DNA from 3 places in the Mycobacterium sp. AMU20-3851 genome. Region 3 is predicted to be linked to each of the others. Evidence: predicted binding sites of a transcription regulator. Region 3 holds the regulator's gene; each other region holds the start of a gene.
The links. Region 3 encodes LexA, which represses DNA repair genes until DNA is damaged. Its sites were predicted from a motif close to CGAACANNTGTTCG; they were not measured.
Positions count from the first base shown of each region.

Region 1: a site for LexA is predicted at 3,092-3,105, ahead of V4U86_RS15200 (HNH endonuclease signature motif containing protein). Genes of this name have one in related genera too.
Region 2: a site for LexA is predicted at 1,859-1,872, ahead of V4U86_RS17065 (HNH endonuclease signature motif containing protein). Genes of this name have one in related genera too.

Region 1 is NZ_CP146371.1:3,196,627-3,201,175, reverse strand. It holds gene efp (elongation factor P) at 1-69, shown strand, start outside; gene nusB (transcription antitermination factor NusB) at 155-649, shown strand; gene V4U86_RS15215 (hypothetical protein) at 732-1,247, shown strand; gene V4U86_RS15210 (ESX-1 secretion-associated protein) at 1,258-2,433, shown strand; gene V4U86_RS15205 (hypothetical protein) at 2,457-2,957, shown strand; gene V4U86_RS15200 (HNH endonuclease signature motif containing protein) at 3,110-4,549, shown strand, end outside.
Region 2 is NZ_CP146371.1:3,545,758-3,550,306, reverse strand. It holds gene V4U86_RS17070 (flavin-containing monooxygenase) at 1-1,799, shown strand, start outside; gene V4U86_RS17065 (HNH endonuclease signature motif containing protein) at 2,016-3,314, shown strand; gene V4U86_RS17060 (thioesterase family protein) at 3,429-4,244, opposite strand; gene V4U86_RS17055 (SMP-30/gluconolactonase/LRE family protein) at 4,255-4,549, opposite strand, start outside.
Region 3 is NZ_CP146371.1:3,386,627-3,391,175, reverse strand. It holds gene V4U86_RS16235 (acyl-CoA dehydrogenase family protein) at 1-473, shown strand, start outside; gene V4U86_RS16230 (LGFP repeat-containing protein) at 590-2,686, shown strand; gene lexA (transcriptional repressor LexA) at 2,706-3,395, opposite strand; gene V4U86_RS16220 (oxygenase MpaB family protein) at 3,428-4,381, opposite strand; gene V4U86_RS16215 (TetR/AcrR family transcriptional regulator) at 4,526-4,549, shown strand, end outside.

The DNA of each region.
Region 1 (4,549 bases), 190 kb from region 3:
ATCAACACCGGCGACAAGCTGAAGGTCGATTCGCGCGACGGCAACTACCTCGGACGGGTGAATGGCTAGGACGGGCGAGCGGAGCGACGGGGATGTCTAGCCAGGGCGAGCGGAGCGACGGGGATGTCTAGCCAGGGCGAGCGGAGCGACGGGGATGTCTGACCGTCGCGGCGACCGCGGTCGGCACCAGGCCCGCAAGCGGGCCGTCGACCTGCTGTTCGAGGCCGAGGCGCGCGGGATCACCGCTGCCGAGGCGGCGGACGGACGGAACAAGCTCTCCCACACCCAGGCCGATATCAACCCGCTGAACCCGTACACCGTCACGGTGGCGCACGGGGTCACCGAGCAGGCCGCGCACGTCGACGACCTGATCTCCTCGCATCTGCAGGGCTGGACGCTGGAGCGGCTGCCCGCGGTGGACCGGGCGATCCTGCGGGTCGCGGTCTGGGAACTCCTGCACGCCGAGGACGTGCCCGAGCCGGTTGCGGTGGACGAGGCCGTCGAGCTGGCCAAGGAATTGTCCACCGATGAGTCGCCGGCCTTCGTCAACGGTGTGCTGGGCCAGGTCATGTTGGTGACCCCGCAGATCCGCGCCGCGGCGGCGGCGCTGCGCCCGGCAGACGGCGGTGCGGCGGGCAGCGGGCAGTAGCGGGCGGCTGCTGCGGTCAGGACCCTGGCCGGAATTGGTGCGTCACCGGTCCGGTCCGGTGGCTGACAATGGACCGGTGGCGGTGACGATCTCAGAGGTAGAGGCCAGCCGTCCCGACGATCTGGTGGCAGCCGCCGGTGAGGTCGCCTCGGCAGCGGCTGACCTCGAGAGCTGGATCGACCGCGAACGCCTGCAGTTGACCCGGTTGGCCTCGGACTGGCGGGGCAGTGCGTCCGACACCGCGCGGGAGCACGCCACCGAGATGTTCGGAGACCAGGAGATCTACGCCGACAGGCTCAAGCTTCTGCACGCCGCGATGTCTTCGGGTGGTGCGCAACTCGGCGGGATCCGCCGGCGGGTGATGGCTCTGGTGTCGAGTCCGGAAGCGAGCCTGTTCGACATCTCCGACGATGGCCGCGTCTCCCTGGGATGGCGACTGAAGGTTCTGGTCGCGACCAATCCGGCATTGGCGATGATGTGGGGCATGCGACGGTTGGCGCTGCAGACGGCGATCCAGACGGGGCTGGCCGAATTCGACGCCGAGGACAAGGCGACGGCCGACAAGATGGACCGGATCAACAAGGGCCTGCTGAAATGAGCCTCGGGAGATGAGTGGGGCGACTCTCGACGTCGATGAAAACACGTTGCGGGAGACTGCATCGGTCCTCGACGACGCCGGCCACGGCGTCAGTGGCAACCGCGCCGGACCGGCTGTCAACGGCGCCGCCGGTGCGATGCCGTCGTTGGCCGTCGGGGCAGCTTGTGCGACAGTCGGATTCGCGCTCACCGAACAGTCGAAGTTGTTGGGCAGTGATGTGACTGTGTACGCGCAGAAGTTGAGGGTGGCCGCCGACCGCTACGAGCGCGGCGACTGCGAGGCGGCCGAACGGATCGACTTCACCGGCACGGTCGAACTGCCCGATGCGGGTGAGCATCCGCCGGTCGGTGACTACGAGAAGGCCTTGCGCGATGCCGGGCTGCTCACCGGGCCGGTGGTGCCGGGCAGCAAATACGCCCAGTGGCTGGAGAATGCGTCCGAGCACGGGGTGGATCCGCAGACCATCGTCGAGATCGCCCGCGTGCACAACATCACCGGGCAGTCGTTCGACGTGCTCAACGGGCTGCAGGAGGTCAAGGACAAGGATGGCAAGTCGTTCTTCATCCTGCCGCCCGGCACCAGCAAGGAAGATGCGAAGAAGGCCGTCGTGATGACCTACATCCTCAACGCCGGCACCGACTACGCCGCCGCCGAGGCCGGCGCCGACGGGGTGCGGGGCACCGCCGACGACGTTGCCAACGATTTCGCGGAAACGCCGTACTCGGCCTCCGAGGTGCAGCGCATCATCGACCGGCAGAACGCGAACTCCTGGAGCTACGACCAGATTTTCGACAAGGGTGGCGGGGGTTCGCTGGCGACGACTCCCAACGGCATGCTGATGGGGCTGGGAGGGCCTGTGATGGACACGATCGGGGTCCAGGGTGGGACGACGTATGGCGATCTGTTCGTGGTCAACATCGACGGCACAGACGATCCGGCCCGTCAGTTGACGAAGATCATCGAATCGGGGTCCAGTTGGGGCCAGCGCGCCGACGGTTCCACCTTCATGGGCAGGCTGGACCTCGATCGCTTGTTGCATCACGAGGAGCGCCATTCCGCACAGTGGGCGGAGAAGGGGTTGGGAACGATGGCACGGGATTACGGGCTCGGTGCGATCATCGAACGGCAGACCGGGGTGAATCCGCTGGAAAGTGCTGCCGGCTCATCGGATGGGGGTTATTCGTGAGGTCGTGTGCTGCAGTCCTGGCAATGCTGTTGGTGGCGGCCGGATCTGCCGGGTGCCGGACCGATCCGACGTCGACCGATGCACAGTTCGCACCTCCGATGTTGCCGTCGTTCGGTGCGCGCGTCACCGACGGCAAGCTGGAGATCTGGATGCCGCCGGGTTGTCGCGATGTGCGCAGGGTAGAGGTCGGGTTCGGGCTCGGCCCGAAACTTGTTCTGACCGATGCGTCCGGTACGGCGACGATGGACCGGTTCACCGTCGGCGGTCCGTATCCGGGTCTGACGGTAACGGAGGCACCGCCACCTGACTTCGATTGGCGTGCAGAGGAATATCTGTTTCTCAACGTGGAGTCCACGCCTGGGGGATACCCCGGAACCTCAGTCGTAGCGGACATCGTCGACGGATCGGACAGTCATCCGGCCGACACCTTCTACTTCTACGGTGTCGGTTGGCTCGATCCCGATGGGGTGGCGCAGCGGGAGGGCAAGGACTTCGCGGGGGTGTGTAGGCCGCAGGAAGGGTGACCCGGGGCCGGCGCTCGCCGGATCGGTATGAAAGTGCCCACCTCGCAGCGACATTCGCGCGACTTCTTTGTCTCAGAAGTTTCTTTGGCCCCTTTTGTCTCTGGTGTCACATTCTGCCGTTTTCTGTCGGTGGTCGAACGTATGTTCTGGTCATGAAGATGGATGTGGTGGGGAGTCGGGAGACGGTGCAGCACGCACTGTCCGACCGTGCCGCGTCGGTCAAGGCTTTGTTGGACGCGGACTTCACGGTGTTCGACACCGCGGAGTTGTTGGCCATCCAGTCCGAGCGTGAGCTGCGGGCCCGCGCCGAGGCGGTGATCGACTACCGCATCCAGGCCGCGCTGATGGACCGGGCCACCCCGCATGAGATCGGCGGGAAATCCTGGATCGATGTGCTGGCCACCCGGATGCGGATCAGCCGCACCGAGGCTGCCCGCCGCGTGCGCGACGCCGAGGTGCTCGGGCCGCGGCACGCCATGAACGGCGACGTGCTCGCCCCGGTGCTGCCGGCATGCGCGACCGCGCTGGCCGAGGGCAGCATCGCCGGCGAGCACATCGCGGTCGTGCGCGCGACCTTGAAGTCCGCCTCGGGGCGGATGAGTGGTAGCGAGCTGGCGCAGTTGGAGGCCAGCCTGGTCGCCGCGGGCAAGACCACCAGCCCGGAAACGTTGAAAGAGGCCGCCACCCGGGTGCTGTACAAACTCAACCAGGACGGTGACGGCCCGGATATGGCCCGGCACCGGCGCGGGATGACCCTGGGCGCGCAGGACGCCGACGGGCTGGTCCGCATCACCGGCTGGGTCGATGCGGAGTTGGCGGCCTATCTGGGCACCGCGCTGGAGGTGTGGGGCCGGCCCGGAGTCAACAACCCCGACGATCGCGAGCCCAAGCTCAACCCGGACCCCAACCCGCTCGACGACGAAGCAGAACAGGACGGCGAAAAAGGTTCCGCGGATGCCCAGGGCGGCGAAGACCCGCGCCCCGCCGATTTCGGTGCCCTGGCCGATCTGGCCACCGGCGATACCCGCACCCGCGCCCAGCGCCACCACGACGCCCTCAAAGCGATCCTGCGCGATGCCCTGATGGCCAAAAACCTCGGCCAACACAACGGCATCCCGGTCACCGTGGTCGTCTCCACCACCCTGGCGGAGTTGGAGGCCGGGGCCGGGATCGCGGTCACCGGCACCGGCACCCTCATGCCCATGCCCGACCTCATCCGCCTCGCCGAACAGGCGTATCACTACCTGGTGGTCTACCGACAACACACCGCCGAACCCCTCTACCTCGGTCGCACCCGACGCCTGGCCAGCAAGGCCCAACGCCTACTGCTCTACAACCGCGACCGCGGCTGCACCCGCCCCGGCTGCACCCAAGCCGCCTGCCGTTGCCAGGCCCACCACGCCCAGCCCAGCTGGAACAACGGCGGGCTCACCGACGCCCCCACCCTCGCGTTGGGCTGCGGACCGGACAACCGGCTCGCCGAAATGGGCTGGACCACCCGCATCGACCCCGACACCGGCCGCACCCACTGGTACCCACCCCCACTCATGGACACCGGCCAAGACACCCTCAACCACCACTTCCACCCCGAA
Region 2 (4,549 bases), 160 kb from region 3:
TCCGCGGTCCGGTCCGCCCGGTCCAGTTCGTGCAGAACGAGTTTCAGGGCCTGATCGACGAGGACGGCAAGGCGCTGCTGCGTCGCCGCGCGCATCGCGAGATCTGCGCCTGGCGTGACGCGGGCTGCCCGGAAACACCGTCGCTGAGTACCGATCTGATCCGGGAACTCATGGACTGGATAGCCTGCGAACCGGTGCCCGACGACAACGCCGCGCTGTACCTGGAAGAGATGGACCTCGGCGGCGGCAACCCCCGTGCCATCGCCGGACCGGATGGGCTGAGCCCGCCGCCGGGATTCTCGGTGCTCATCATCGGTCTGGGTGCGTCGGGCCTGCTCGCGGCGATCCGGCTGAAGGAGGCCGGCATTCCGTTCGAGGTCGTCGAGAAGAACCCCGATGTCGGCGGCACCTGGTTCGAGAACAGCTACCCGGGCTGCCGGGTCGACGTGGCCAGTCACTTCTACTCGTACTCCTTCGAGCACGTCGGCGATTTCACCGCGTACTACACGCGTCAGCCCGAACTCCACGACTACTTCCGGTCGGTCATGATCCGCCACGACATCGGCACGCACGTGAGCTGGGGCCGCGAGGTGGTGCGCGCCCGGTGGGACGACGAGTCGGGGCATTGGTCGGTGACGCTGCGCGGCGCCGATGGAAGCACCGAAGACCGGACCGCCACGGCCGTCATCTCCGGTGTCGGCTTCCTGAACCGGCCCATGATCCCGGAGTTGCCCGGGCTGCAACGGTTTCAGGGACCGGCGTTCCACTCGGCGCGATGGGACCACGAGGTGGATCTGCGCGGTAAGCGGGTGGCCCTTATCGGTGCGGGGGCCAGCGGCTTCCAGATCGGTCCCGCCATCGTCGACGACGTCGACGAGTTGGTGGTCTTCCAGCGCACGCCCCAGTGGATGGCGCCCAACCCGCGCTACCACGCCGGCGTGACCGACGGCGAACGCTGGGCGATGCGGCACCTGCCCGGCTACTCCCGCTGGTACCGCTTCATGCTGATGTGGCAGTCCAGTGACAAGATGCTGGAACTTGTTCGCGCTGACCCGGATTGGCACGACTTCCCGCGGACCGCGAACGAGGCCAGCGCCGCGCGGCGCGAGATCTTCGCCAACTGGATCAACGATCAGGTCGGCGACATCCCGGACCTCGCCGAAAAGGTCACCCCGCAGTACCCGCCGATGGCCAAACGCATGCTGCAGGACAACGGAAGCTGGCTGCGGTGTCTGCGCCGGGAGCACGTGACGTTCTGCAACGACCCGATCATCGGTATCGACGAGAAGTCCATCCGCACGGCCACCGATCAGTTCGAGGTCGACATCATCGTGCTGGCCACCGGATTCCGGGCCTCCGAGGTGCTGTGCCCGATGGAGGTGATCGGGCGGGAGGGTGTTCCGATCTCGCAGGTGTGGGACGGTAAACCCGAAGCCTTCAACGGCATCTCGGTGCCCGGCTTCCCGAACTTCTTCATGATGGCGGGTCCGGGCACCGCACTGGCTCACGCCGGCAGTGTCATCTTCATGTTGGAATGCCAGATGCGCTACATCGGCGCGGCGCTGCGGACCGTGATCGAGCGGGGCGGGCGCAGCATCGAACCCACCGCCGAAGCCTATGCGCGCTACAACCGGGAACTGCAGGACGAGGTCGCCACCCTGATGTGGGGGCACCCGTCCATCGAGCACTCCTGGTACAAGTCACCCGACGGTGGCGTGTACGTGCTCAGCCCGTTCGGGTCGGTCGAGTACTGGAAGCGCACCCGTGCTCTCGCGGACGAGGATCACGTGCTGGGCTGATCGGCCGTCACCGATGTCCTGATACATCACTTGCGCGCCTGGGCTTTCGGGTGTAGTGTCGAACACAAGTTCGAATGCGATGTTGCTCCCAGTGCTCCACGGTGAGCTTCAGACTGCGACTCCGGTCGCCGAGGGGTTCGATGGTCCTGCGGGACTGTGCGGACCGTGTTGCCTGATCGTGCCTTTGGGCACCTTCTGTGAAAGTCGGTATCCGTCATGGACGCCATTCATCTGGACACGTTCGTCGATACGTTGATCGATGATCTCGCCGTCACCGCTGTCCCGGAGGACGATGCCGAGCGCACGTTGTTTCATCTGCTGGACTGTCCCCGGTTGGTCGATGAGCCCTCGCTGCTGGCGGTGCTGGTGGCCGCAGTCACCGCCCGCAACCTGCTCGACCATGTGATCGCCCAAGCGGTTACGGCCGCCGAACGGCTCGGGGTCCCGGCGCGCCGGCACCTACGTACCGGAGCCGATCTGCTCACCAGTCTCGGAGTGGCCCCCGGCGCGGCGCAGCGGGCGGTACGGGTGGGCCGTGCAGCACCCGCCCTGCCCGCCCTGACCGGCCAGCAGCGCCTCGGCGGAGTGGGTATCGAGTTCGCCGACGCGGTCGGGCGCGGGATCACCCACATCCACAACCGGACCCCTCTGTCGGAGGAGGACCGGGCCAGGGTCGTGACGAAGCTGATGATTCAGACCACCCCGGCGCAGGTGAGCAAGAAGGCCCGCGAGATCGCCATCGAGCGTGCTTCGACGGTGCCGGGCGACGCAGGCGCGGTGCCGATCGCCGAGAACACTGACCTCAACGAGATGACGCTGATCCAGACCGACGAAGGACGCGTCGCGGCGACTCTGGATCTGGATGCGCTCACCGGGGAGGAACTGTTCGCGGCGCTGGATCCGTTGTGCCGGCCGGTTCCGCTGCCGGACGGATCGCCGGACCCGCGGCCCACCCGGCGGCGCCGCGCCGATGCGTTGGGTCAGGTGCTGCGCACCTATCTGTCCGGCCAGCAGCGCCCGATGTCGGGGGGTGTGCTGCCGCACGTCACCCTGATCCGGCCCGCCGGTGTCGACAGCCTCGGTTTCACCGGGCCGGTCAGCGCGCTCACCGCCGATCTGATCTGCTGTGACAGCACCCTCACCGCGGTAACCGTCGACGACGCCGGTGCGCCGCTAGACGTCGGGCGCTCCGAACGGTTGTTCACCCCTATCATCCGAAAAGGCTTGGCGGTACGTGACCGTGGCTGCGCATTCCCCGGCTGCGGAAGGCCCGTGTCCTGGTGCGACGCCCACCACATCCAACCCTGGAACAGCGGAGGCAGCACCTGTATGGACAACGGGGTGCTGCTCTGCCGCAGCCACCACACCGCCATCCACCACGGCGGCTGGCAGGTCTACCTCGGCCCCGACCACCACCCCTGGTTCATCGCACCCCACGACCCGGCCGGACCTGAACCGGCGCGGCTGCGTTCGCACGCCCGACGCACCATGACCGACCTACCCACCGCCGCATAACCCAGCCACAGGCACCTTGACAACTCCACAGCGAACCCGCACACGCGGCGGGAACCGGCACCGAGGACGCCCCGGACCCGCCACGATGAAGCACGGCACGGCGCCGAGCGACCGCTAAGGCTTCTCCCGCCGGCGCACCAGCACCGACTGCTGGATCGCGCCGACCGGGCCCTGTTCATCGAACAGAGTGCCCAGTGTGGTGCCGATCCCGTCCGGTCCGTAGTTGGTCTCGGCTCGGATGCCGATCCACTCGCCTTCGGGCACCCGGTGGATGTGCACCACCAAATCGGTGTTCATGAACGTCCACTGCCGGATATCCAGCTTGGTGCCGATCCCGTTGGCGTCATCGGCGACCGCGAACAGCCGTTGCAGTGGCGTCATCACCTCACCCTTGACCACATCCACCGTCGGGCTCAGCCAGGATTCACCCGGACCGTCGGCCAATGGTGTTGTCAGCCAACGCCAGTCGACGCTGTGCACATAGTTGCGGTCCCAGTCCTTGGCCATGTCCCGGCTGCGGGCCTGGGCCAGTGGGGCCAACGGCGCGGCCGGAGCGTGCAGCACCGCGCTGGTGTCCTGCTGCTGCAGCCGCCATCCGCTGGCCCGGGCCACCGGTCGCGGGGTGCCGTCCGGCCCGGGAGCGAGCATCTCGGCGGTCACCAGTTCGATCTGCTTGCCGGAGCGTTCCCGCTGCGCCCGCACCCACAGATCGCCCTCGGCGGGCACCGGCCCCAGCAGATCGATCAGCACCCGGCTGAGCCGGGTGTCCTCGCGCTGCTCACAACGTTCCAGGGCGCGGGCCAACAACGCCGACACCGGGGCGCCGTGCTGGATGGAGGCCGACCAGGTGCTGCGCACCAGATCGGTGGCGGCGAACTTCTCGCCGATGGGATCGTCGGCGTCGATGAGTTCGTAATAGCAGTCCGACATGGGTCTTCTTTCAGGGTGCGGGAACGTCGACGCTGACCGCGTCGAGGGTGGACAACCTGGTGCCGACCAACCGCTCCGGATAGGCGTCCGTGCTGGACAGCAGGAACAAGGTGCGGCCCTCGGCGCCGCCCAGCGCACACGCGATCGCGGTCCGCCCGGAGATGTCGATCCGGTCGGTCACGCCCTCGTCCGTGATGCGCTCGAACTGGTGAGCCAGCGTCATCGCCGCCCACACCCCGCCCTCGGCGTCCACCGCCAGCCCGTCCGGTGGGCCGTCCAGGCCGTCGGCGAACACCCGCCGATCG
Region 3 (4,549 bases):
ACCTGCTCGGTGAGGAGGGGATGGGCTTCGTGTATCTGATGCAGAACCTGCCCCAGGAACGCATCAGTATCGCGGTGATGGCCGCGGCCGCGATGGAATCCACCCTGGAGCAGACGCTGCAGTACGCCAAGGAACGCAAGGCGTTCGGCAGGCCCATCGGCAGCTTCCAGAACAACCGGTTCATGCTCGCCGAGCTCGCGACCGAGGCCACCGCCGTGCGGATCATGGTCGACGAGTTCATCCGATTGCACCTGGACCGCAAGCTGTCCGTCGACCAGGCGGCCATGGCGAAGTGGTACAGCACCGAGGCGCAGGTGCGCTTGGTGGACCGCTGTCTGCAGCTGCACGGCGGCTACGGTTACATGCGGGAATACCCGATTGCACGGGCATTCCTCGACTCACGGATCCAGACCATTTACGGCGGCACGACCGAGATCATGAAAGAGATCATCGGCCGCGGCCTGGGGGTATGACAGCCCCGACACGCTTAACCGCAGGTGGCGGATATCCCACGAGTTAGAGGTCAACTGAAGCAGAGTTGACGAACACGCTACTTTCGTGTGGTTTGTCCGACTTCGGGAGGGACCGAATGACCAGGCAGCGAACCCGGCTGGGCAGGATCGCCGGGCGGGCAGCAACAGGGCTGGTGAGCGCCGGGCTCATCGCGGCTACGGTGCTGCTCGCACCAACCGCTGCGGCGACTCCGGAAGCCGACGCCGACGCCGCGATCACCGCGGCGTGGGAGACCGGCGGCGGCGAAGGTGGGCCCCTGGGGCCGCGCGATGGTGGCGTCTATCCCGCCGGTGAGGGCTTCGGCCAGAAGTTCGCAGGCGGCCAGATCTTCTTCACCCCGGAGACCGGGGCGCACATCGTCACCGGCGCCATCCTGGAGAAGTACGAGTCGCTCGGCGGTCCCGCCGACAGCGATCTGGGCTTCCCGACCATCGACGAGGGTCCCGGCCGCGCGGCCAACAGCCGCAACTCCACGTTCAGCGCGCCGGACAACCCGGTGATCTTCTGGACGCCGGACACCGGCGCCCGGGTGGTGCGCGGGGCCATCAACTCGGCCTGGGATGCGCTCGGCGGATCGGCCGGGGTGCTCGGCGTGCCCAGCGAGGACGAGTCGACCAACGGCGACGTGCTTGCCCAGAAGTTCACCGGCGGCGAGATCTCCTGGAACCGCAAGACCCGCGCCTTCACCACGGTGCCGCCGGAGCTCGCCGATCAGCTCGGCGCGGTCGACGTTCCCTCCGATGCCACCTCGGCGATCAACGCCGCGCGCCGCGCCGCCGGTGGGGCACTGGGGCCGTTGGGCGCCGAAGAGGGCGCCCAGTACGCGATCGGCGCGGACGGCGTCGGCCAGAACTTCGCGGGCGGCAAGATCTTCTACAGCCCCGAAACCGGCGCGAATGTGGTGACCGGTCAGGTGCTGGCCAAGTACGAGAGCGTCGGCGGGCCCACCGGGGATCTCGGATTCCCGACCGCCAGCGAGGCCGACGGCGGCCTGGCGCCGCAGAGCCGCGTGGTCCCGTTCGCCGCCGAGGACAACCCGGTGATCTTCTGGACGCCGGACTTCGGTGCGGTGATCGTGCGCGGCGCGATGAACGCCGCGTGGCAGAAGCTCGGCGGCGCGACCGGTGAGCTCGGCGCCCCCAAGGGGGATCAGACCGAGAACGGCAGCGTCATCAGTCAGCAGTTCAACGGCGGGTCCGTCTCGTGGGACAAGTCGACCGGCAAGTTCAGCACCGAACCGGCCGGCCTGCAATCCCAACTCGCCGGTCTGGAGGTGCCGGGTGCCGACGCTCCGGCCGCCCCGGCCCCCGGCTCGGAGGCCGCTGCGGACACCGACAGCGGCGACAAGTGGTACACGTGGCGCTGGTGGTGGCTGCTCGGCCTGATCCCGCTGATCGGCGTGATCGGCCTCGTCGCGGTCGCGGTCCTGCGTAACCGGCGGTCCCATGCCGACGACGATTTCGGAGCGGGCTACGCCGACGACGGATACGACCACGGTTACGAGGACCAGGGCTACGACAACCAGGGCTACAACGACCACGGTTACGACCCCGAGTACAAGCAGCCCGAGCACACTCAGCCCGAGTACGGCGAACGGGATTACGACTCCACCCAGAGCCTGTGGGCCTCGGCACCGCCGGCCGGCGAGGTGCCTGCCTTCAGCAGTATCTCGGCCGGCGCGGAAGAACCGACCACCGACGACGGGTTCGACGACTACGAGACCGATGAGGACAACGGCGGCGACTTCGACGGCGGCGACTTCGACTCCGACGAGGGCGACGAGCTCGAGGAACTGCAGGCGCCGGCCGACGATCTGATTTTCGATTCCGATCCCGACGCGGTGGACACCGCGCCGACCCGGATCGAATCGCTGTCCGAAGAGCCCACTTTCGACCCGCCCACCACGGCGGTCCGGTCCGGTTACGAACCGGATTTCCCCAGTGGCCGGCACGCCGCCATCTCGGACGACGAACCGGAGGATCCGGGCTGGACGTCGATGCGACTGGCCACCGGTGACCGGTACCGCGCGCCGGAGGGCTATCCGATCAAGGCGGACACCAAATCGGGTCTGTACTGGGCTCCGGGTAGCCCCGGCTACCGGGACACCGAGGCCGAGATCTGGTTCGCCAGTGAGGAGTTCGCCCGGACGAACGGGTTCGTCCGGGCCGACTGAGCCTCCCCGGGCGAACCCGTCAGACCTTGCGGATGACGGTGACGACCTTGCCGAGCACCTGGGCGTCGTTACCGTCGATCGGGTCGAACGCCGGATTGTGCGGCATCAGCCACACCTGACCCTTGGTGCGCTTGAAGGTCTTGACGGTGGCCTCGCCGTCGATCATGGCGGCGACCATGTCGCCGTTCTCCGCGACGTTCTGCTGCCGGATGACAACCCAGTCGCCGTCGCAGATCGCGGCATCGATCATCGACTCGCCGACGACCTTCAGCAGGAACAGGGAACCCTCGCCGACCAGCTCGCGGGGGAGTGGGAAGACCTCTTCGACGGCCTGTTCGGCCAGGATCGGCCCGCCGGCGGCGATCCGGCCCAGGACCGGGACGAAGGTGGGCTCGGGCAGCGCGTCGGAACCCGCGACCTCGGTTGCCACGATCGGGGTCACATTGTTCGGGGCCACGTTGTCGTCCGCGCCGCGGACATCCACGGCGCGTGGGCGGTTCGGGTCTCTGCGCAGGTAGCCCTTGCGCTCCAGGGTGCGCAGTTGGTGGGCCACCGACGAGGTGGAGGTGAGACCGACGGCATCGCCGATCTCGCGGATGCTCGGCGGGTAGCCGCGCTCGGTCACGGAGGTGCGGATGACCTCCAGGATGGTGCGCTGACGCTCGGTCAGACTGGAGCGTGCCTCAGGGTGTTCGGTGCTCTCGCTCATGGCGCCGAATGTAGTCGCCGCCGGACAGATAATCAAACATGTGTTCGAGGCGTGTCGGGCAGGTGGTAGGCAAACGACTTCTGCTGCCGCTGCGTCATCTTCTGCAGGCACTCGTGGTGCTTGCGCGCGTGATAGGCCAGCGGGAAGTAGGTGAGCCGGTCCGGCAGCACCCGGTACGCCGTCCGGATCGCGGCGTAGATGAGCTGGAGTTGCAGCTCCTCCTGCCGGCTCCAGCCGACCCCCAGCTTGGCGCGCAGTCGCGGATCGAGCAGTCCGACGATGGACAGGTAGTTGAACCGCAGAGCGGGCCGCAACGCCGTCCGTACCGCGGGGCGCAGCGGCGCCGGTACCGAGGCCGGCAGGTCGACCTGCCCGGTCACCATCTCCTCGATCAGTTGCAGGGCCTGTGGGGTGGCCTCCAGCTTGTCGATCATGGCCTCGAAGTAGGCGTCCATTTCCACCCGGGTCCGCGGGTATCCCCGCATCGGGACGTGGAGCAGACGGGCCAACCGCCGGTTGTCCCGGAGTAGTTCGTCCTTCTCGGCATCGGTGAAGTCCCGGCCGATCAGCAACTTCCCGCCCTGTGCGGTGACGATGTAGCCGGTCGCGATCACCCACTGGTAGGCCTCGGTGTTGAGCGCGCTGATCTGCTTGCCTGTGGCGGCGCTGGTCATGGTGAGCGGTTTGTGCAGGGCCCGGACGCGGTCCCCCTCGGCGAGCGCCTCGGTGCCGCCGTAGGTCCAGCGCAGCACGGAGTCGATCGAGCGGATCGCCCGGCCGCCGGCGTCGCCGTGGAAGGCCGCCGAGTAGCGGCCGGTCACCTCCGCGATGACCGGATGCATGGCCTGCATCATGAAGGCCGCGCCGTCGACGATGAGAAACGTCCACCGCCCGGTGTGCTCGGCGGTCAGCGAGTCCATCGGGACGAGCTCGCGCTCGTCGCCGTCGTGGTTCCCCTGGATGGGCAGATCCGTTGTGGCAGTCATGGCTGCGCGCACCTCCTCGTGCTGAGGACCCGACGCTAATATGACCGAAAGGTCGCATTCAAGTCGCGTAAGGGGGCCTCCATGGCCACAGATAAACACAGTTCAGGGCCCAGAAAGCGGCCGCAGCAAGAGCGGTCTAGGGAAATGGTCGCAAAAATTGTGTCCACG